4 regions of the Exiguobacterium sp. s80 genome follow, and region 1 is predicted to be linked to each of the others. Evidence: riboswitches for the same ligand, from Rfam matches in the RefSeq annotation. Region 1 holds a riboswitch; each other region holds the start of a gene.
The links. A riboswitch is a leader RNA that binds a small molecule or an ion and turns the genes downstream of it on or off. The one in region 1 is predicted to bind thiamine pyrophosphate.
Positions count from the first base shown of each region.

Region 2: linked by a shared signal. The riboswitch ahead of KNP94_RS02715 (thiamine phosphate synthase) and the one ahead of thiD (bifunctional hydroxymethylpyrimidine kinase/phosphomethylpyrimidine kinase) in region 1 are both predicted to bind thiamine pyrophosphate.
Region 3: linked by a shared signal. The riboswitch ahead of KNP94_RS14195 (3-oxoacyl-ACP reductase) and the one ahead of thiD (bifunctional hydroxymethylpyrimidine kinase/phosphomethylpyrimidine kinase) in region 1 are both predicted to bind thiamine pyrophosphate.
Region 4: linked by a shared signal. The riboswitch ahead of tenA (thiaminase II) and the one ahead of thiD (bifunctional hydroxymethylpyrimidine kinase/phosphomethylpyrimidine kinase) in region 1 are both predicted to bind thiamine pyrophosphate.

Region 1 is NZ_JACSMP010000005.1:115,854-121,523, forward strand. It holds gene KNP94_RS10805 (CHASE3 domain-containing protein) at 1-143, shown strand, start outside; gene KNP94_RS10810 (ArsR/SmtB family transcription factor) at 233-598, opposite strand; gene KNP94_RS10815 (hypothetical protein) at 685-1,128, opposite strand; gene thiE (thiamine phosphate synthase) at 1,143-1,781, opposite strand; gene thiM (hydroxyethylthiazole kinase) at 1,771-2,541, opposite strand; gene thiD (bifunctional hydroxymethylpyrimidine kinase/phosphomethylpyrimidine kinase) at 2,522-3,331, opposite strand; TPP riboswitch at 3,448-3,558, opposite strand; gene KNP94_RS10835 (murein hydrolase activator EnvC family protein) at 3,620-4,906, opposite strand; gene KNP94_RS10840 (murein hydrolase activator EnvC family protein) at 5,110-5,670, opposite strand, start outside.
Region 2 is NZ_JACSMP010000001.1:532,143-537,812, reverse strand. It holds gene KNP94_RS02735 (ThiF family adenylyltransferase) at 1-415, opposite strand, end outside; gene KNP94_RS02730 (thiazole synthase) at 412-1,176, opposite strand; gene thiS (sulfur carrier protein ThiS) at 1,179-1,382, opposite strand; gene KNP94_RS02720 (NAD(P)/FAD-dependent oxidoreductase) at 1,366-2,370, opposite strand; gene KNP94_RS02715 (thiamine phosphate synthase) at 2,367-2,957, opposite strand; TPP riboswitch at 3,047-3,149, opposite strand; gene nagZ (beta-N-acetylhexosaminidase) at 3,216-4,448, opposite strand; gene KNP94_RS02705 (OsmC family protein) at 4,445-4,870, opposite strand; gene KNP94_RS02700 (MFS transporter) at 5,076-5,670, shown strand, end outside.
Region 3 is NZ_JACSMP010000010.1:36,619-42,288, reverse strand. It holds partial or broken gene KNP94_RS16005 (transposase) at 1-264, shown strand, start outside; gene KNP94_RS14205 (hypothetical protein) at 274-570, opposite strand; gene KNP94_RS14200 (LLM class flavin-dependent oxidoreductase) at 901-2,205, opposite strand; gene KNP94_RS14195 (3-oxoacyl-ACP reductase) at 2,261-3,013, opposite strand; TPP riboswitch at 3,148-3,248, opposite strand; gene KNP94_RS14190 (hypothetical protein) at 4,060-4,824, shown strand; gene KNP94_RS14185 (LysR family transcriptional regulator) at 5,576-5,670, opposite strand, start outside.
Region 4 is NZ_JACSMP010000001.1:285,722-291,391, reverse strand. It holds gene KNP94_RS01490 (BrxA/BrxB family bacilliredoxin) at 207-632, opposite strand; gene KNP94_RS01485 (class I SAM-dependent methyltransferase) at 665-1,849, opposite strand; gene KNP94_RS01480 (sporulation protein) at 1,948-2,721, shown strand; gene tenA (thiaminase II) at 2,872-3,573, opposite strand; TPP riboswitch at 3,648-3,753, opposite strand; gene KNP94_RS01470 (DUF1002 domain-containing protein) at 3,941-4,822, shown strand; gene abc-f (ribosomal protection-like ABC-F family protein) at 5,104-5,670, shown strand, end outside.

The sequences.
Region 1 (5,670 bases):
ATCAATTGTATACCGAATTAGATCAAGAACTCGAAAATACGGCGCTCGTGACAGCATCCTATAAACGGATGTGCTTTAGTCTATCCATTTTAGCCTTTCTACTCATCAGTGTGACCATCACGTTCTTCCATCGAATCAAATAATCTGTTGTTTCATACGATTAGCTTCGTGAAAAAGCTAAAAAACGCACCGCAGTTCTTTATCGGACTGCGGTGCGTTTTTTATATTTTTCTCAAGAAGAAGCCTTTCCTTCATTCACATGCTCCATTGCCAAATGAACTAACGACGAGACATGATGGTCATCAAGTGAATAATAGACAACTTTTCCTTCTTTACGATATTTGACGAGACCTTGTTTCAATAACGTTCTTAAGTGATGCGAAGCCGTCGCAATCGAACAATCAACTGATGCCGATACGTCACAAACACAAAGTTCTCGCTCGACCGTCAATGCATAAGCGATTCGTAGACGCGTTGCGTCCGATAACACTTTAAACAATTTCCCAATCTCAAGCGTCGGGATTTTCTCAACGGCATGACCAATTTCAGTCGCACGTTTTTTATCGATCGCAATCGTCTCACAGCGTGGTGCCTCCACTGTCTTCACCTCTCCTCCAAACTATTGCACCATCCTAAAACAACAAATGCAAGTAAGATGACTACGATGATTCGCGAGGTGAAGATTCATTTCCGATGTTTTTTTTGGATTGTACGAAAAACTGCCCATCCCCCTAATCGATTCCCGATATCCCAAACGATTCGATTAGTATCGACAGCCCGTACACCGATATCGATGATACTTGTATTTCGCAATCGCTCCTTATATCGATTCGATAGGAAGCGTGGTAACGGTACTTGTAACATCACTCGATAAAATAAATCGAGGTGTGTATGGCCCCAGATTTCCGTAGCGATGGATGCCGTTTTAATCAACAGCGGCCGTTTATATCGTTGTTGGTGTTTGTTTTTTAACAAAACCGCCAATTCAAATGCATAACGATTCGGATAGGGAAACAATTTCCAACCTAAATGATACTTTCCACGGTTGTCGATTCGAATGATTTGTGGTTCGATTCGATACCGAATCCAGCCTCCCCGAAAGCGAATGACTTGCCATTTCACGTACATCACCTCTTCAGTGATTATACCCGGTCTGATACTATTTGACGCGCAGTCTGAACCGCCTCTTTGAACTCTCGTGCCGCACGTTCAATATCTGGTGCTGCGAATAAGGCAGAGACGACGGCATATCCTTCAAGCATCTCGAATAAGTCGGGCACCACATGATGTGTGATTCCACCAATCCCGACGAGAGGAAGGGAAACAGCCCGGCGAATCGCTTGGAGTGTTTCGTTTGTCATCTGACTCGCATCGTCTTTTGTCGCCGTTGGATAGAGCGACCCTACGCCAAGATAAGTTGCCCCGTCTTGCTCTGCTTCGATTGCCTGTTCAACGGTTGAAACAGAAACCCCAATCGTGGCTTCCGGTAACAGCTTACGTGCTTCCTTCAAAGGGATGTCCTCTTGCCCGATATGCAGACCTGCACCGACGATTTGTGCGATATCAATCCGGTCATTGATGATGAGTGGGACGCCGTAACGAGACATCATTTTCTTCAAGTCACTCGCTTGTTCGAGAAATTCTTTCCCTTGCGCCTGTTTTTCACGAAGCTGGACCATCGTCGCGCCACCTTTTATTGCTGCTTCGACCGCATCAATCAAGGCAACGTCCGGGTGAAAGCGCCGATCTGTTACCGCATAAACCGTGTAATCATTCTCCACTGGTCAATACCCCTTTCAAACTTTCTTCTGTAGTTAAGCTGATTGCGTTGAACAACCCCATCCGGAAATCACCAAGTCCCGCTGCTTCATCTGCGACTTCACCCGCTTTTCCCATTAAATACGTCCCATAGGTCGCTGCTTCGAATGCATCATACCCTGCTCCAAGTAGGGTTCCGATGAGCGATGCCGTCATGCAACCTGTCCCTGTAATGTGTCCGAGTCGTGGCGTTCCTACGGTTAGTTTTACTTGTCGCTTGCCGTCTGTAATGAAATCAACCGGTCCCGTTACGACGAGAGTCGTCCCGAGCCGTCCAGCAAACTCATGGACGACTTGAAAATCTAATGTCTCTCCGGAAGCGACATCGACTCCTTTTGAACGTCCGACTTGACCGATGAGCGTCTTGATTTCAGAGACGTTCCCCTTAATGACCGTAAAATGAATTGCTTCGAGTAACTCTTTCGTGAATTGTGTCCGAAGTGTCGTCGCCCCCATTCCGACTGGATCTAAAATAATCGGTTTCTTCAATCGGTTAGCCGTTTGACCTGCCAACAATTGCGACGCTCGTGAAGCTGCGTTCAATGTCCCGATATTGATAACGACAGCATCTGCATGTCCAACCATTTCCTCGACTTCTAGGATATCTTCCGCCATGACAGGTGAACCCCCGAGCGCAAGGGTCATATTGGCACACTCATTAATCGTGACCGCATTCGTTAAATGATGAATTAATGGTTTTTTATCATGAATGGTTGTAAGCATCCGTTTCCCTCCAAATGTCATAAAAGTGATGTGTCGGTCCGATTCCGTTCCCTAAGGCAAATCCATGCCGGATTGCTTCAGTTACGTACCGTTTAGCATAAATCACGCTATCCTTCAGGGAATCTCCCAGCGCAAGACGTGCCGCAATCGCGGAAGACAATGTACATCCAGTACCATGTGTATGCTGGCGTTTTAATCGTGCCTCCTGAAACAGATGATGCATCCCTTCCGTGTATAAAATATCCGAGGCATCCGTACTTTCAAGATGACCGCCTTTTAACAGGATAGCGATGTCTCGTTTTTGTGCGAATTCCGTCGTCGCCAGCTTCATTTCATCAATTGTCGAAATCGCTTGCCCTAACATGCGTTCCATTTCCGGAATATTCGGGGTCGTCAAGGTTGCAAGCGGCATCAAATGCTCCATTAATGCTTGTTCAGCATATTTCCTTAACAGCGCATGCCCCCCTTTTGCGACCATCACGGGGTCTAAGACGACTGGTCCCTGATAATGTTTCAAACATTTGGCAATGACTTGAATCGTTTTTTCATTCGAGACCATCCCAATTTTAACGGCATCTACACGAATATCGCTAAAAATCGAGTTCAACTGGGCTTCGACAAGCGTTGGTGATACATCTTCAACTGCTTGTACGCCTAACGTATTTTGCGCTGTGATAGCAGTAATTACACTCATACCGTAAACCCCAAGAGCAGAAAAAGTTTTTAAGTCGGCTTGAATTCCAGCTCCACCACTAGAGTCTGATCCAGCAATCGTCAGTACATGTTTCATCGATAGACCTCACTTTCTATGAGAGCACAAGGAGAAAGCGGAACGAAAAAAAGCGCCGTCCGCTGTAAAAAAGCAGACGACGCCATGAAAAACCAACGAGTGTGGTCACTTATTCATGTCTTCAATCTCAACTTTCCTACGCTGGTATTATCCAGATCAGGTGATAGGGTCGAAAACAGAATGGTTTTCCTCTCAGCCAGATTCCTCCAGCTCCCCTAGTTGCTCATGATTTAAATTTCTCTTTCACTGTAGCATAGCGCCATAAAAAAAACGAGCCGAAGCTCGTTTTTATAAGTATGCTAATGGATTAACTGTGTTAGCTGGTCCTGTCGCACTGTATTGGTAACCACCAATATGCAATTCAAAATGAAGATGTGCGCCCGTCGAGTTTCCCGTATTTCCGAGCGTACCGATTTGTTGCCCTTGCGAGACCGTTTGTCCAGCATGAACTGATAATGAATTCATATGCGCGTAAACTGTTGTATACACTTTCCCATTCAAGAAATGTGAAATCATCACGTGATTTCCGTACGGTCCACCGCTTCCTGCTGTGATGACCGTTCCTGAAGCTGCTGCGACGATTGATGATCCGACTGACCCTCTAAAGTCGACACCATTATGGAAAGTATACCCATTCGCACCACTCGCTGGTCCGAATCCTTGTGAAACACTTCCTGACGCAGGGCGAACGAACTGCGCCGAACCACTCGGAACACTAGCGACTGGCGTAGCACTTACGACCTTCTTAGACGTCCCGGCGTTATTTTTTTCCGCCGCCTCCGCCGCCTTTTCCGCTGCCGCTTTTTCAGCTGCTGCCTTTTCCGCTGCTGCTTTAGCTGCTGCCTTTGCTGCTGCCTTTGCTGCCGCAATCGCACGTTCTTGCGCTTCTAATGTCGCTTGAAGTTCTTTCGCATTCAGAAGTTTTGTCGTAAATTTTGTTTTACCTTGACGTAATTTTTTTAAGGTTGCACTACGTGCTTTCATTTGCTGGTTGAGTTCCTTTTTTTGAACCAAAAGGGCTTCTTTTTCTTTCACTCGCTCTTCCTTTTTATCCACAAGCGTCGCTTTAGCATCAGCTAATTTTTTTTGCGTTTCAAGGTAAGCAGAAATCATCTTGTCATCTTGTTCAGCAATTTTTTTCCCTGCCATCACACGACTAAAGAGATCGCCAAGATCTTTCGAACCAAAAATGACTTCTTCCCATTTAATCGAATTCCCATCATTTTCTTGAAGCACACGAAGGCGGTCTCCTAACAGCTCTTCCTGGCGTTTTAACATTTCTTCATAATGGATAATGTCTGCCTCAAGCTCTTCAATTCGTTCATTCAACTGACGAATCTGTTTATTTTTTTCTGAGACACGAAAAATATTTTCATTGATTGCTGCATCAATCGCATTGATTTGACGTTGCTCTTTTGAAATTTTAGATTCTTGTTTTTTGATTGATTTTTCTAGTTTACGTTGTTCAGCTGCATTATCTGCTTTCTTTTCTTTGATTGTAGCCGCTTGAGTGATTGGGGTGTTCGTCAATAATAACGTCCCTAATAGTACGGTAGAAAATAACTTTTTTAGCATATGTGAGTTCCTCGCTTATGTATGAATTCGATTTTTGAAGTCCTGTTCCGTAGTGAAACTATCTGAAATTGATTATAGCACCGTAATAGTTTCAGAAAAATTTCATTTACATTTCAAATGAAAACGTTATTTTGTAATATAACAACTAATTATTCAAACTGTATAAAAAAGAACCTCTACAATGTAGAGGTTCTTTTACGATTTTATAACATTGACATAGGATTAACACTATTTGCAGGGCCTGTTCCGCTGTAGATATACCCACCGACATGAATTTCGAAGTGTAGGTGTGGTCCAGTCGAGTTACCCGTGCTACCAAGTGCACCGATTTGTTGTCCCTGGCTGACACGTTGTCCTGCACGCGCATTCAATGAACTCATGTGCGCGTAAACCGTCGTATACGTTTTTCCGTTCAATTGGTGAGCAATCATGATGTGATTTCCGTAAGGACCACTACTAGAAGCCGTAATGACAGTTCCTGTTGCTGCTGCGACAATTGGTGTTCCAACCGGTGCACCAAAGTCGATTCCATTATGGAATCCATACCCATTTTCACCACTTGCTGAGCCGTATCCTTGTGTAGTCGCACCACTTGTCGGATGAATGAACAATGCTGAAGATGCAGCTGGAGCCGGAGCTGGATTCGGTGCTACTGGTGCTGGTTTTGGTGTTACAGGCGCTGGTGTCGGCGTTGATTGTTTTGTTGAATTCGTTGTTGCTTTTTGACGCGCTGCTTGTTTTGCAGCTTGCTCGGCTGCCGCTTT
Region 2 (5,670 bases), on a different contig from region 1:
GCGCCGCCACATCATTGATCAGCATCCGGATATCGAAGTGATCGGTTGCGTCAAGAATCAAATCGACACCTGAGATCAATTGCGGTAATTCGTAACGCGTGACATCGGTGACATGGGCTATAATCTCGACTTCCTGATTGATGGCATTTAAGCGGCGCTCCGCTGCGATTGCTTTCGGGACATGCTGCGCGGCATCGTCCTCCGTGTAAAGGTGCTGCCGCTGGAGATTACTCCACTCGACGTAATCGCGGTCGACGATCGTCAGCTTGCCGATTCCGGCCCGGACGAGTTGTTCGGCACTTGCCGTTCCGAGTGCGCCCATGCCGATGAGGAGGACATGTTTTTTTGTCAGCTCATCTTGTCCCGCCTGACCGATCGGCCGAAACCGGGTTTGCCGTGAATAACGATCCGTCATCGACTCATCCCTGTCTCGGGACTGCTCGCCGTCGCGTACCGTTTCTTTTCGATCCGTCCCGCTTCAAAGCCAAGTCGTCCCGCTTCGACGGCAAGCTTCATCGCTCGCGCCATCTTGACCGGGTCTTTCGCATGGGCGACGGCCGAATTAAGTAAGACGGCGTCTGCGCCGAGTTCCATTGCGTAGGCGACATCGGTCGGTGAACCGATTCCTGCGTCGACGATGACCGGGACCGTCATCTGTTCGATGATGAAGCTTAAGGCCAGTGGATTAAGGATTCCTTGTCCGGATCCGATTGGGGACGCGGCAGGCATGATGGCGTGACACCCGAGTTCTTCCAGTCTTCGTGCCAACAACAGATCGTCTGACGTATACGGTAAGACGGTGAATCCTTCTTTTAATAATTCTTCCGATGCCCGCAACGTTTCGATTGGGTCCGGTAACAGCGTTTTATCACAGCCGATGACTTCAACTTTGACCATGTCGCACAGTCCGGACGCGCGGGCAAGTTTTGCCAGCCGAACCGCTTCTTCCGCTGTCTTCGCCCCCGCCGTGTTCGGTAATAAATGATACTGACTCAAATCAAGCGCCTCTAAAAAGTTCGGTTGACTCGCTTCAAAGATATCCATCCGGCGAACGGAAAAGGTCAGGATGTCTGCTCCTGATGCCTCGACTGCTTGCTGCTGTGTCGTCACGTCGGGGTATTTGCCCGTTCCGAGTAATAACCGCGACTGAAATGTCGTTTGACCAATCGTTAACATGATTAACCGCCTCCTACGAAGTGAACGATTTCAAAAGAATCGCCTGTTTGAATGGGTGTGTTTTGGTATGCTGTCCGCTCGACAATCTGTCGATTCTGTTCGATGATGACCATTTTTTCCGTCAAATTGAGATGATGAATCAATCCGTCGATTGTCGAAATCGATCCGTCAAGCGTATACGGTTGACCATTAATGGTGAGTTGCATTCGTGTTCCTCCTCGATTCATGTAATGAAAACGGACGAAGCTCATATTTCGGCGTGATTCCAGTTACCTCGTCTGCCAGGACGGACGCCGTGATCGGGGCGAGTAATATCCCGTGCCGATGATGCCCGGTCGCGACGAATAGGTGCCCGACTCCCGGGACCTGCCCGAGATAAGGCAATCCGTCCGCTGTTTGTGGACGAATCCCGGACCAGATGTCCACGATTTCCGCTTCTCTGATTGCCGGGAACAGTCGCACCGCCGCCTGCAGGAGATGTTCAATCCCGCTGACGCTGACCCCTGTCGTCTCGTCACCGATCCGTTCCGTCGCCCCGATGATGATCCGTCCGTCAAACTTCGGGACGAGGTACACGTCGTCGCTAAACAACGTCTCGGTCAAGACATGCCCCGGAAGCCGGACGGCGAGGCATTCGCCTTTGACCGGTACCGTCGCGATCTCGACACCACTCGTCGCGAGTAACGCTTCTGATCCCCGACCGCTTGCGACCACGACGTTCCCGGCTTCGCGCTTACCGTTACTTGTCGCAACGCCGACGACGGTCGCCCCTGCCCGGAGCAGTCCCGTGACCATTGTCTGTTCTTCAATCACACCTCCGCGGGCTTTAATCGCCTGACGGAGCGAACGCGTCAACTGGACGGGATCGATTTGACCGACTGAAGCGAACCGGATGTCCCCGTCTGCACGGATCAGTCGAAACGGGTTTTCTTTATAGCCACTATCAATGCCGGTCTCATTAAACAGCTCACGGACGAGGTCGGGATAAAGCTGTCGACTCGTTGCTGCCAGTTGATGTAAGGCAGGAATCAGTTCATGATCCGTCGCAAGCATGCCGGCTGCTGCCCGCGTCGCTCCTTCACTGGAACGATTTTGCTCAAGCACGCGTACCGGTTGTCCTCGTTTGAGCAATTCGTAGGCGAGTGTCAAACCGATTACGCCTGCGCCGACGATTAACGTCTCTGTTGCTTTCATTGATCAAGCACCTCGCGATACGACCGGACTGCTTCGACCGGGTTTGCCTGACCGAGAATCCCTGACATCACAGCGATGCCAGCAACGCCGGTCGCAAGGACACCCGCGACCTTCTCCGGCTGAATCCCGCCAATCGCGATGACGGGGACTTTTGAAAACGTGACGATTTGCGCGAGTGCCGCTAGTCCGCGCGGGGCGACGTCCTGTTTTGACGCCGTCGCAAAGACATGACCATACATGACGAAGTCGCTGCCCGTCTCAAGCGCTTCCGTCAAGGAGTGGATTGATCGGCCGATCTGTAGCTCGCTGAATTGACGCCGCACGACAGCGACGGGAATACTGCGTGATGTCAACTGGACACTTGCCTTCGTCACGAGGGCGACATCGAGCCGGTCATGGACGATTAGTTTTTCACGTGGAACACCGGCGCATACTAGCGCCTCGATCAATTGGACGAGTCGGTCCGCCGACCAACCCGGTTCTCGGATATGAATCATGTCGGCATAAGGCACAACAGCCGGCAAGACTTCTAGTAGATGTGTCAGCTCTTTTGTCCCGGTCGTCACAATATGTAACTTCGGACGCATACCTTCTCCTCCTTGCTACACAAAAAGGACCACCCCATGAACATGATGGAGTGGTCCGAAAAATGTCCAGGTAAGACCTGAGACAGGATGATAATCAGAAGCCACTTCCCTCCGCTAGTACGAACTAGATCAGGTTCAAAGGGTCCGGATATTTCCGTCTCAGTCTGCTGCGAGACTCCCCTAGTGTAGAACTATTTAGTGTTGGTTGGTTCATTCGTAGTCTACCATGACCGCTCGCTTGATTTCTAGTCTGACTTGTCAGTTCAGCCAATCCGTGACCGTTTTGACCTGTTCCGTCAATTGTTCACGCGTTGGAATCAGCTTCGTGTCTGCTAAATCATACGTTTGTTTCAGACGTAAGACACGTGTCACTTTCGCGTCGAGGTCAGCCCGTGATAGTGACTTGTCCTTGATCCCCTGCATAATTGCCGCATGAACATCCGTGTAAGCACCGGCTTGCGAGAACATCGCCATGTCGGCACCACGTTCGAGGGCGAGACGCGAAGCTTGGGCGAGACCATATTGTTTCGTGATCGCACCCATTACGAGGTCGTCCGTCACGATGACGCCATCGAACTTCAACTCTTCACGCAACAGTTGTTGCATGACCGGCTCTGATAACGACGACGGATTGTCTGGGTCGAGCGCCGGGAATAAAATGTGTGCGACCATCACCATTTCCGCTCCGGCATCGATTGCCGCTTTGAACGGGACGAGTTCCAGTTGCTCGAGTTGCGCTTTCGTCTTCGTCACGGTCGGTAAGCCGACATGCGAATCGACGGTCGTATCGCCGTGTCCGGGAAAATGTTTGACGACCGGCACGACGTCTTCCGACTTGATTCCCTGCATTAACGGGACACCGAGCCGGGCGACGTCATCCGGCTCAGCACTGAGTGCCCGGTCACCGATGATCGGGTTCGCCGGGTTACTGTTGACATCAAGAACCGGGGCGAAATCCATATTAAATCCATAAAACCGTGACATCGCACCAAGCGCCTGTCCGGTCTTTTGCATCAATGCCGGATCGTTTTTCTGACCGAGCGTCAGACTCGGAGGTAAATGAAACGTTTGATCCGGGACACGACTGACACGTCCTCCTTCTTCATCGAAGCCGAGGAACGCGAGCGCCTCGTCGTCTTGTGCGTCCTTGATTGCTGCCGTCAAGGTTTTCAGCTGGGCGTCTGACGTGATATTGCCTCCGAGTAACAGGACACCGCCTATCGCGTGATCGTTTAACAGACTTCGGTCCGCGTCCGATAACGTCGTCCCACTGATCCCGATATACAGCAATTGATCGACCTTTTCAGCAGTCGAGAGTTTGGCGAGCTGACGTTTGATGTCTTGCTCCGCCTGGTCGGCAGCCGTCGGTTCGTCAGCGACCGGCTGTTGCTGACTCGTCTTCGGTTCCGGTTTCGTCTTCGGTTCTGTTGCTGGTTCACTCGCGCATGCCGTCAAAAAGCAAGCCGTTAAAAGCAGGTAAATCGGTTTCAAAGCGGTTCCTCGTTTCGGACGCCATTGATTGAATAATAGACTTCAATTTCAGCATTCAGTGATTTCGAGACAGAACAGTATTTATCTTTTGATAACGACACGGCCCGGCGGACTTTATCATCCGGTAAGTCGCCTTCGAGACGATAATGAATCGAAATCGTCGTAAAGCGGCGCGGGTGTTCCGTCGCCCGTTCTCCCTCAATGTCCATCTCAAACGAGGTTAACGGTAAACGCATTTTTTCTAAAATGGAGACGATGTCCATTCCCGTACAGCCGGCGACGGCGTGTAACAACAATTCAGTTGGTCGTGGTGCTCCGTTCTCCCCGTTATTTTCAGGTGCTGCATCCATTGCCAGTTGGTGTCCGGACTCCGTCACTCCACTAAAGCCCATCTTGTGATTCCATGTAATCGTCGCTTGCATTTTTCTCACTACCTTTCGATTTTTAGTTCGGTTCGCTTCGCTCTCCTTCATTATAGCGTAGTCTCACCTGAAGAAAATTGACATGCTATTCAAAATAATTCTTCTTTTCCGTTTCCATCCGATTCCCGTTCACCTGACACACGAATCATGCTATTCTGAAAAACGATAGTTTCGCGCTGCTTAGCGCTAGAATTGAGGAATTGATATGTCATCTACTACCCGTTTAAGTAAAACGGACTGGCTTTTAATCGCCACCCTCTCCTTACTGACGTTCGTCTTAGGCACAAGCGAATTCGTCATTGTCGGGATTTTATCAGAAATCGCTTCGGCCCTCGGAATTACGATTGCGAAAGCCGGCACACTCGTCTCCGCCTTTGCGATTGCCTTCGCGATCGGGACACCGTTCACGATGTCGATCACGGGACGCTTCGAACGTCGCAAATTGATGCTCAGCCTGATCTTTGTTTGGGTCGTCTTGAACTTTTGCAGCAGCATCGCCGACACCTACTCGCTACTGCTCGCAACACGGATCGTCACGGCCGTCCTGACCGGTGTCTTGATTTCGCTTGCGATGGTCGTCGCGAGTGACAGTGTCCCGGTCGCGAAACGCGGTGTCGCTGTGTCGTTCATCTTCGGCGGCTTCACGCTCGCGAACGTCTTCGGCGTCCCGATCGGCACGTTCATCGGGCAACATGCCGGTTTTGAAGCGACGTTTTGGCTGACGACAGCCCTCGGACTGATTGCTTTTTTCGCCGTTTTCAAAGTCGTCCCGCGGCAACAGGCGACGGCGTCAAGTTCCG
Region 3 (5,670 bases), on a different contig from region 1:
GAGTTGTATCGAAAACGCTAGGAAACAATTGAACGTGTATTCACAGACACCCAAGAGAAGCATGGCATGCGTTGGAGCCGCTATCGAGGGCTGAAAAAAACGACGCTTCAAGCGATGCTTACTTTCATTGCCTTGAACCTCAAAAAGCTTGCGAATTGGTCCTGGGATTCCCTTGGGAATCCATGTCTTCAATACGTTTTAATAGGGAGTACATACAACAAACCCTCATTCCGATCACGAAATGAGGGTTTGTCTACAATCTGAGCGAAGAACTTAAGAGTTCTTCACTTTTTTGTTTTTAAGACCTAATGGAATTGCAATAATAACAAGAATTCCAATGATAATAGTTAAATAAAATGGCACGCTTGATCCATCTTTATTTAGATCATCAGTTAAAGAACCCGCTTTGAAAAACAACATGATTGAAATGACGGCGAGGACTACTGTATTAAATGATATGTATACAAAAGACGAAATTTTAGATGGAATAACCAAGAAGATTACATTTAATAAAACCAGAAAAACTAACAAGTAAAAAATTGAATTCAAAGAGTCAAAAGTACCAGCCAAACAAAACTCCCCCTTTAATTAGTATAAGAAAAATATAGCATTTTAATTTTAAAAATTGTGATTATCATATTACAAATGTCGCTTTTTAACATTTAAATCAGTGTGATTATATTTTTACAGCGCGATAATCGCGCCTCTGAGATTTCACGATATAATTCAATATCCTCTGGATGCTGAGCTTCCCATTTGAGATTTTGCAACACTGAGATTTGTATCGTTCCTTTCATCTAAATCTTAAAGTTCGTAAATCTTAAGTCACGCCGATTCATATTTGATCTTCAAGGCTTTCTTCGAAATCTTTTCGGAATTTAACTAAACTTTTCATCTAATTTAATCGATTAAACCTAGATGCTCTCTAAATGTAGTACTTTGATAGGACACTTTAAACAATCCTCTTTTTTGTAATTCAGGAATGATCATGTCTACAAAATCTTCTAAACTTGACGGTAGTGACGGCGGCATCAAGTTGAAGCCATCTGCTACTCCCTCGTTAAACCAAAATTCCAACTGATCCACAATTTCTTCCGGAGTACCAATCAATGTCAGGTGTCCTCCTCCTGCTGCTAAATAGCCTAATAGTTCTTTGAGCGTCGGATCTGTATCATCGATAATCTCTAGAATCGTTCGGTAGCGTCCGATGGGTCCGGAAAATTCCTCGATCGATGGTAAGGTCGGAATCTTTGCTTCGAGATCCCATGTGGAGCAATCTTGCTGCAAAAAGAAACTCAATTGTTTCAACGCATTTTCAACCGGTAATTTTTCATCTAGTTCGGCTTTTTTGGCTAGTGCCTCTTCTCTTGTTTTACCAACATACGTTACTAAGCCTGGGTATATCTTAATCTTTCGATCTGGTGATTCAGTTTGTGTAATTTTCTTATGGAGTTTTTCACGAAAAGCATGGGCTTGTCTAAAATTCCATGACACAGAATATACGGCATCCGCATGTTTGGCTGCAAGGGCAATCCCTTCTTCAGAAGCCCCCGCTTGCATCGCTACTGGCTTTCCTTGGGGACTACGCGGCGTAGACAAAGGACCTTTTACGCTGAAATAGGCTTCAGAATGATCGATAACTTGTATACGTTCAGGATCAATCAATTGGTTATCTGATCGATTCGCAAGAAAAGCCGCTTGATCCCAAGATAAAAATAGCTTCTCCATCAATGCTGCGAATTCGTTCGCCTTGTTATACCGTTCCTCCCTCGGTGGAAGTGCATCCATCCCGTGGTTTAACGCTTCCCAATCCGTCATCGAGGTCACTAAGTTCCAGCCTACCCTCCCCTTCGTCACGTGATCTAGGCTTAGAAGTTGCCTTGCTGCTGTATACGGATTGGAGAACGTGCTCGATACCGTAGAAACTAATCCGATATGATCCGTCACTTGAGAAATAGCCGTTAGATTAATTAAAGGATCCAACCAAAAGGCAGGTAAATCAGTTGCATTATTAGCCGGAAAAGATTGATTATCCGCAAAAAATACTGCATCTAAACATCCAGCTTCCGCTATTTGAGACAAACGCTGATAATAGCGGCTCTCTCCGATCTCTTTAATCGCAGAATCAGGCATTAACCATGCGGCTTGATGATGACCACAACCATATAACAAAACGCCGATATTTAACTGATTTCTATTCGTCATCTTCTATTCACGAATCCCTTCTCTTACAAGCTGAGAATTTTTTAAAACGCTCGCTTTAATTCATCGTTAACCCACCATCGACTGTTACGTTTTGACCGGTAATCCCAGATGCTGCTTCTGATGCCAAAAAGGCAACCAGTTGAGCCACTTCTTCTGGGCTCGTCACTTTTTTCAATGGTGTCGATTGAGCAATAAGATTAAATACTTCAGCGGATGTCACAGCACTCGCATCTGTGACTTTCAATAACCCACCGGAGACGACATTCACGTTTATACCGTATTGACCTAGTTCTGCGGCCAGGTTGCGTGTGAAACCAATTAAACCTGCTTTTGCTGTTGTGTATTCATGATAAGGAACGACGGGGTTTTGATAGAGGTTTGTTCCAATGCTGATGATACTACCGCTCTTTCGTTCCATAAATTGTGGTAGGACACTTTGGATGGTGTGAAAAGCAGCTTTTAGCGTTCCATCCAGTTGCTTTTGATAATCTTCCCACTCTAAATCGATGAACGATTTTTGAGCAACCGGATCAAATTTAAAATCTACTAATGCATTATTGACGACAACATCGATTTGACCGTAATGTGCTGTTGCGGATTGCATCATGCTCTCAACATCTTCCCGCTTCGTAACATCGGCATACAAGGCAAGTGCATTCTCTGCTCCTAGTTCGCTCACAAGTTTTTCTGCCGCCTCTTTGCTTTTGTAGTAATTAATCACCACTTTAAATCCATTGTTCACTAACACCCTTGCAATCGTCGCCCCAAGTCCTCGGCTACTTCCTGTCACTAATACTGTTCTGCTCATTCTTGTCCACTCCCTCATCCATTTTTGCAACTTAAATAGCGAAGTAGTAAACAAAAAACGCAACTCTCCAAAAGGAAAGTTGCGCACGTCTAAATAACCACATAGCAAAGAGCGACATCATCGTCTCCGCTTGTTCATCAGAGTTTACACTTTCCTACGCTAGTACGACCTAGTTCAGGTTCAAAGGGTTTGAGTAGCTACTCATCTCAGTTTAATAACACCCCTAGTGATTCTATTTAAGTTACCTTCACTTTAGTAGTCTTGTGAACACCTGTCAATGATGATGAAAGCGATTCGTTAATAGTATTTCTTTAAAGATCGAGCGTAAAAATAGGATTATTATCTAATTCGGATTACTTTGTTACGGTCACATCTTATACTAGGCAATATTAATTATCATTTTTTCTTTCTTTAATGATGTCTTAATATACGAGCGATTCGATATTTCTGATCAATTACGTGATCTAGTAGTCCGAATCATTTATGTTTGCAATGTATAAAGCTTATCTTGCGTAATCATCTTATGAGGGCCATTAAGTAGTAAGTATGTCGTCTTCTCTCTTCAGTTTATATTTAATTTTTTTCGTCTTAAAGTATACGCACTCTATTTTACGTTTTTACTACTTTTTGAATAAAAACGTACCAATTCAATCAACGATTCATCTTCTTTCCCATACAAGCATTGGAGTTCTGCACAATTACGTAAGAGTTAAGTTCTTTGATAAGTTAGATGCCTTTCTCATTATCTAAGTTATGAATCATTTTTTCCTCTACCGAGTCATTCACAATTTCCTGATAGACAGTCCTTTGTGTATCGACTGCGAAATACAGCCTATTCTGATTACTTTTAAGTCACTTAGATTGATGTAAGTTTATTCTCTTAAAAGCTATCAACTATGTTTGATCAGTAATTGCTTATACTTTATTCAAGTTAGTATTCGAGCTTTACAAGCTTTTATTTTAGAAAAGAACTATAAATTCCTAATCTATTTTCCCTTGTAAATATGTACAATAAAACTACAAATATTCTTAAAGGAGCTGAACTTATGAATATCCGAAAAGTATTATTGCTCGTCGTGATTGCTATTGTCTATCTTTTACTCTTCACTATCACCTTTTGGAGTCTCATTGGCTTATTCATCTCAGCAATTGGTCTATACTTTTACTTTAAACCAAGGCTTCGAAATCCAGTGAAGTACCCAACCTTTATCGTTTGGCTAGGTGTATTCATTGCTTTTTCAATTTCTATCTATATGGTAGACCGAATAAATGAACCACGAAAAATTGAAGCCGGGTCTTCTACCAAGGAAACAAAGATGTTGGAATCAATAAAAATAGAGTCAAAAGAGTTAGAAACATCTTTAAAGGACACGCAACTTAAACTAAAAGAGCAGCAACAAGAAACGAAAAAATTGAAAGAGGAGTTAAAACGAGAAAAAGAATTACGTTTGCAAACCGTTGAAAGCTACAAGGAAGAAGCAGACAAACGTACTGCTTTAGAGAGTAAACTCAAAGAAGAAGAGGCGAAACACAGTGCTGCAAAAGAGAAAATCGACGAACTCGAAGCCTCTTTAGCAAGCAGCGAAATGATAAATGAAGATGAGAGTATATCTGATGAGGAATACGTTGATGAAACAGATACAGAAGTAGCAACTGATCTTGAATACGATCCTTCTGGAGCAGATCGCGACTGTGGTGATTTTTCCAGCGCCCAAGCCGCTCAAGATTTTTATCTAGCTGCCGGTGGTCCGGCAGTTGATCCCCATGATTTAGACCGCGATAACGATGGAAATGCATGTGATTGGAACTGACGTCAGTAACAAACTCTCCTTCGTATTTGAACTTCACAAATGCCTTTTTATTCTAATTTAACTTTATTTATGTACACAATTTAAAATTGATATACGATGAATAAAACCACAAAAGATATCAATCATACGTTCTCTATTGAAGAGGTTTCAGATCAAATCTCTACCTCTTTATCTCTATCAATTTGTTGTCTTATTCATTCCAAAAAGTGTGCGCCGGCGCACACTTTTTTATTACATAATTTATGGTAATTCTGAAAGACTCATGAATTATGTCTCAAGTAGCTAATCGGAGGACCCTTTCATTCACCTTCCATCAATCCACTTCGTTCTTCAAACGATCAAATCATCTCATTAAAAAATGTGTATTAGAGTTAATATTATCTTGTTTCACGTGAAACCTCTTTATCCATTCAAGGTTTTTGATTCATATGTACCGTCCTTGAACTTTTCTCATCATATTTTATGAACATCGTGATGATGATCTTTAACCTCTTCACTCCAGTCAATTAAAGAATAAATGATATATTAATGACTATTCGTTTCTTTTCGAAGGTTAAATTAAACATCAGCTATTCCTCGTGGTAAATCAATTTTTTATGTTTAATATGGTACGTGAAATAACAAAAAGTATGCGCCGGCGCATACTTTTTGTTATTTCACTTTCACTTTTGAGGAAGACTTACCTTTCTTATGCTTAGTTTTGAATTTCAATTTTAAATTGTTCTCTATGTTACATGATCATACCTTAGTCTCATACGTTCAGAGATAATGATTTTATAAAGCGAATGAACTTCTGCAGACTTTTGCTACGTTTCCTTTTCAGGCTAACTATAGATTCTATTCGAA
Region 4 (5,670 bases), on a different contig from region 1:
GTCAACGAAACGTGACGCTCTTTAGGAAATACCGTGAAGGAAATCCAGACATGCAGACGGTTTAGAGCGCAATCTGTCTTGAATCGCTTTAGAACCGCGAAAAGCGAATGGATCGCACCTAGATGTCGCATGTTCACTCTTCATAAGCGTTTGTATACATGCTGGAGCCGTGTTTCAATTAAGAAACACGGCTCCAGTTGATTCACTTATGCGTAAATTTCAATCAATGACTCTAATTTTTCAACAACTTCTTCTGCAGTAAACGATTCGATGTCGAAACGTTCAACCATCGAAAGAATGTTGCCATCTTGCATCAAAGCGAATGATGGTGATGAAGGTGGATACCCTTCAAAGTACTCGCGTGCCCGGTCCGTTGCTTCACGGTCTTGTCCCGCAAACACCGTTACGAAATGATCTGGCTTCACGCCTTCCATTCGATTGACGTAAGCAGCTGCCGGGCGAGCAATCCCACCTGCACATCCACATACTGAGTTGACAAGGACAAGTGTCAATCCTTCACGCTTCATCGCGTCATCGACGCTTTCAGCTGTCGTTAATTCTTCAAAACCAGCAGCTGCCGCTTCTTTACGTGCTGTCTGGACGACGTCTTCAAAATACATTTGGAAATCCATCGGTCTAATTCCTCCCTTATTCGTTCTCTTCCTTATTGTACGAGTTTAGATGAAATCTGTCCAAGTCTGCCGCTTAATTCTTGCGCCAAATATGGTTTCGCATGTAGTAGATCACGGAAGGCGACGTAACGGTCAATTTTTTCTTCCGACGGCTGACGGTCATTTTTATACGCACGAATCAAGACATTTTTTGGTGTATGCTCTAAATCAATGAATTCAAGCAATTGTGTCTCGTAACCGACGAGCGTCAAGATTTCGGCACGGATCGAATCCGTCGCAAGCGAAGCGAACTTCTCTTGAATCAGCCCGTGTTGCAACATGACGTCGAGTGGTGAACAGTCGAGTTGACGATTGAGTTCTTTTTGACAACACGGGACACTTAAGATGACAGACGCATTCCAATCAACGGCGCGGGCAAGTGCAACATCCGTTGCGACGTCACAGGCATGAAGCGTCACCATTAAGTCAACCTCTGTATCTTCGTTATAATCATGGACGTCCCCGACACGAAACTCGAGATTCGTATAGTCGAGATCGCGCGCAATCGCTGTACATTCTTCGATGACTTCTTTTTTGAGATCAAGTCCGGTCACTTTCAAGTCGAAGCCTTTGACGACACTTAAATAATGATACAAGGCAAACGTCAAGTACGATTTTCCACAACCGAAATCAAGAATCCGTAACGTTCGGTCTGTCGGTAACGCGGAAATACTATCTTCGACGAACTCCAGGAACCGATTGATTTGTTTAAATTTATCGTACTTTTGCCGTTTGACTTGTCCGTCTTCCGTCATGACACCGAGTCGGACTAAAAACGGAACGACGACACCATCTTCAAGGAGATGACTTTTTTTACGGTTATGCGACAGTTCTGCTTGCAGGGGTGACTGTTGCGTTGTTTTTAACGATACTTTCATTTTTTTGGATAACTGGAACTGAACTTCTTCCGTCTCGAAACGGAATAAAAATTGACGGAATTCCTCCATCAATCCGTCGAGTCGTTCTAAAAATTCATCAACCGACAAATTTTCGTGTTTAATTATCCGTTCATATTGAAACTCTAACTGGATTGCATACGTATCTTTCAATAGAATCGGTTTTAGTTTGATTCTTCGAAGATCATTCGACTTTTGGCGCGGACCACTAATCGTTGCATGCACGAGAGCAGCAGCCTCGAGCTTTTGAGTGAGTAATTCTTTTACTTGGTGTAATTCCACTGTAGTCCCGTCCTTTTCTGATTGTTCTTTCGAAACTGTAGCAAATTCCACCCTATTCGACAAGTAAGGTATCTTCATCATTAAAGGAGGAACGAACGATGTTCAAAAAACTTTTATCACAAATCGGAATCGGTGCCGCCACAGTCGATACACGACTCGACAGCGAACGCTGTGAGCCAGGCGGACAGATTCACGGAACCGTCCATATTAAAGGCGGCAATGTCGACCAAGAAATCGATCGGATTTATTTAGCGTTTAATACACAATATAAAGAAGAAGTCAGGGACAGCACGACATTTACGACGTTCACACTCGATCGTTTTTCGCTAAACGAAGCCGCCTTTACGATTGAAGCAGGTGTCGAACGCGAAATTCCGTTTACGCTTCAAGTACCATTCAATACGCCGCTCTCGGTCAGTCAATCGAAATCATGGATTGAAACGGGTCTCGATATCGCCCAGGCGGTCGATCCGTCAGACCGGGACGCCATCATCGTCCAAGCCAATGACCTCCAATCCGTTATCTTAGAAGCGATGGAAGAACTTGGCTTCCGACTCAAGAAAGCGGACACGGAAAAACTTCCCGGGCGTTACCGGAAGGATTTACCGATCGCCCAGGAACTCGAGTATTCGGCACGCAATACGTACTTCGCCCATAAACTCGATGAAGTCGAACTCATCATGCTCCAAGACCGTACCGGCATCGACATCGTCTTGCAAATCGACCGTCGTGCCCACGACTTAGGTTCGCTCTTCAGTGAGATGGCGGGTGCGGATGAGACGATGACGAAGCTATCCTTATCGAACCACGATTTGATGGACCGAAACGCCGTCAAACAACAATTAAACGATTTGATTGAACGGTACAGCTGATTTCCTTACCAGAATTTTCATCATGCCTGTAATCCACCAACAAAAAAACCTGAGCGATTGCCATGACTTTCTTTACGAAAGCTGAAAATTGCTCAGGTTTTGTGCAGTCTGCCGTCTGATCGCGCTGATCAACAGCGGCTAAAGCTGTACTTATCGTTTCGTTACTTTTGGTTGACGCGTAACTTGTGTAAAGAGACGTTCAAACGTTTCTTCCGTCCAGCCCATTTCCCAAAACATCAATTCGTAATAACAGCTTCTGACGAAATGGTGTTTCATCCGTTCCCGTTCTGCTTCAGTCGCTTGCGCCGCCAAAGCATCCAGCCGGTCGACCTGTTCAAAGACGACCCGTTCGAACCATTCCGAGCTGTATGTTGCAATCCACTGTTGATAAATCGGTGACGCCGGTGACTTCGTCAACAGTTGTTGTCCGACTTCATAATAAAGCCAGTAACACGGTAAAATCGCTGCAATCGTTTCCCCGAGTGTCCCCTCGCTCGCATGATGCATATGTGAGACATAGGCATACGCAGTCGGTGCCGGTTCGAACGCTGCTAAATCCGCTTCCGTAATAGCGAGCGGTTCAAAAAACGATTGATGGAGTGATAGCTCAGCCGCATAGGTCGATGTCGCATGTTCCGCGAGTTCCGCGATCGTCGCAAAATCCGTTGCCTTTGAGGCGGCCCGGGCTTGAATTTTTGCGAAATGTTTTAAGTAATACGCATCCTGCATGACATAATGTCGAAATTTTTCGAGCGGTAACGTCCCGTCACCAATGCCTGTGACGAATGGATGGGAAAAACTGCTGTCCCAATATGTTTTTGCGGCTTGCCGAATTTCTTGACTGAATTTCAACCTAATTCCCCCTTTTGTTGAATCAAAAAACGCCACACCCTACGAACAGGGCATGACGTGAAGAGACAACAAGAGAGATATTCACGCCACTTCCCTCCGTAAGTCCAAACTTAATCAGGTTCAAAGGGTCCGAACGTCTTCGTCGTCTCAGTCGGCCTACCGACTCCCCTAGTGGTCATTATTTAATTCCTCTTCACTATATCATTTTTTCAGTCACATGATCAGGATTTTAAATGAAATGTAGTATAGGATTAGGGACACGAGGTGGGCGGTTCATTCCGCCTCAAGACCGATTCCGTTCTGGGAGACGTCACTTACAATGAAATTAGCACCTGATACTACCTACTATACTCGGAGGATTTATACTATGAATAAAGCAACAAAAATCATGACCACGACGCTTTTAGCGACAAGTTTACTTCTACCGACTGCTGCTTCAGCAGAGCAAGTCGTCGATAAAACAATCATCACGCTTGGTGAATCGCTCGGGGCAAAGGATAAAGCCTGGGTACTCGCCCGATTGAATGCGCCGGAAGGCATTACGCCCGTCATCGCCACGGCAGCGGATGAAGAAAAATATTTAGGGAAAAACGTTCCCCAATCGCAACTCGGCGGCAATATGTACTCTTCCGCAAAAATCGAACTCGCTGAAAAAGGCGACGGTTTATCTGTCGCGACCGAAAACATTACCTGGGTAACAAAAGACATGTACTTGAACGCGCTCGTCACTGCAGGCGTAACGGACGCCGACATCACAATCACTTCCCCTTATAAAGTCACCGGGACCTCTGCTTTGACGGGGATCATGAAAGCATACGATCAAACGTCGGCTGAGACCGGCATTAAATTGACGGATGAACGAAAAGATTTAGCCCAACAAGAGTTATCGGTCACTTCCGATGTCGGAAAAACGGTCGGGACGGACAAAGTCGCCGAACTGATGAATGAAATCAAAGCAGAGATCGCCAAACAAAAGCCGGAAACCAAAGTCGATATCGAGAATGTCATCATCCAAGTCATTCAAAATAACAACATCCAGTTGTCGGACGCCCAAATGGAGCGGTTGACGTCATTGTTCAGTCAAATGGAGAAAGCTGACTTGAACTGGGGACAAATCGAGACCGGATTAAAGGGTGCCGGGCAAGATATCCACGCGTTCGCGACCTCCGAAGAAACGAAAGGATTTTTTGCAAAACTGTTTGACGGCTTAAGTAAGTTCTTTAACTCGATTTCCGGACTGTTCAAGTAACTGAAAACGATTTCATTTTCAGTTCAAAACATGGTAAACTAACTTTATCGAAACGAAAAGGTGGTGTAAAAGATGGGTTTTGCTGCGTGTAAGCAATGGTTGATGGAACAACTTTATCTGTTGCGCGCGATTTTTCATGAAATGGCGTTCTAAAGGACGAGTCTGCCCTTTTCTTAGGAACATCCATCTGAAAAATAAAGCAAAGCGCACCTTTTACGGTAAACGGAGAGCGCTATTTGCGTTCTCCGTTTTTTGATGCGCATGAAAGGAAGTTACTGATCATGATTTGCGACATCCAACACCTGACAAAACAATTTGGGGGAGCATCCGTCTTAACCGATGTCTCGCTCTATCTTAAACAAGCTGACCGCATCGGATTGATCGGTCGAAACGGAACCGGAAAAACCACGTTACTGCGTTTAATCGCGCAACTCGAAACAGCGGACAGCGGAACCCTTTATCTCAAAAAAGGACTTTCCATCGGTTATTTGGCTCAAATTCCACAGTTCGCAGAAGAATTGACGGGCCTTGATGTTCTCTGGACCGCATTTGCCCAAATCGTCGCCTTACGGACGACGATGCATCAGCTTGAACAACAAATGGCAAGTGCTGACCACCTGGACGATGTGCTAAATGCGTATACGCGTGTGACCGAACAATTCGAACAACAGGACGGTTACCTGCTCGACTCGAAAATCCAGCGCATGATTAACGGACTCCACCTCGATGCCTTGCTGACACGTCCCTTTTCTCAATTAAGTGGTGGCGAACAAACGAAAATCTGCCTCGGCCGGATGCTGCTGGTGGAACCAGACTTGTTGATTCTCGACGAACCGACGAATCACCTC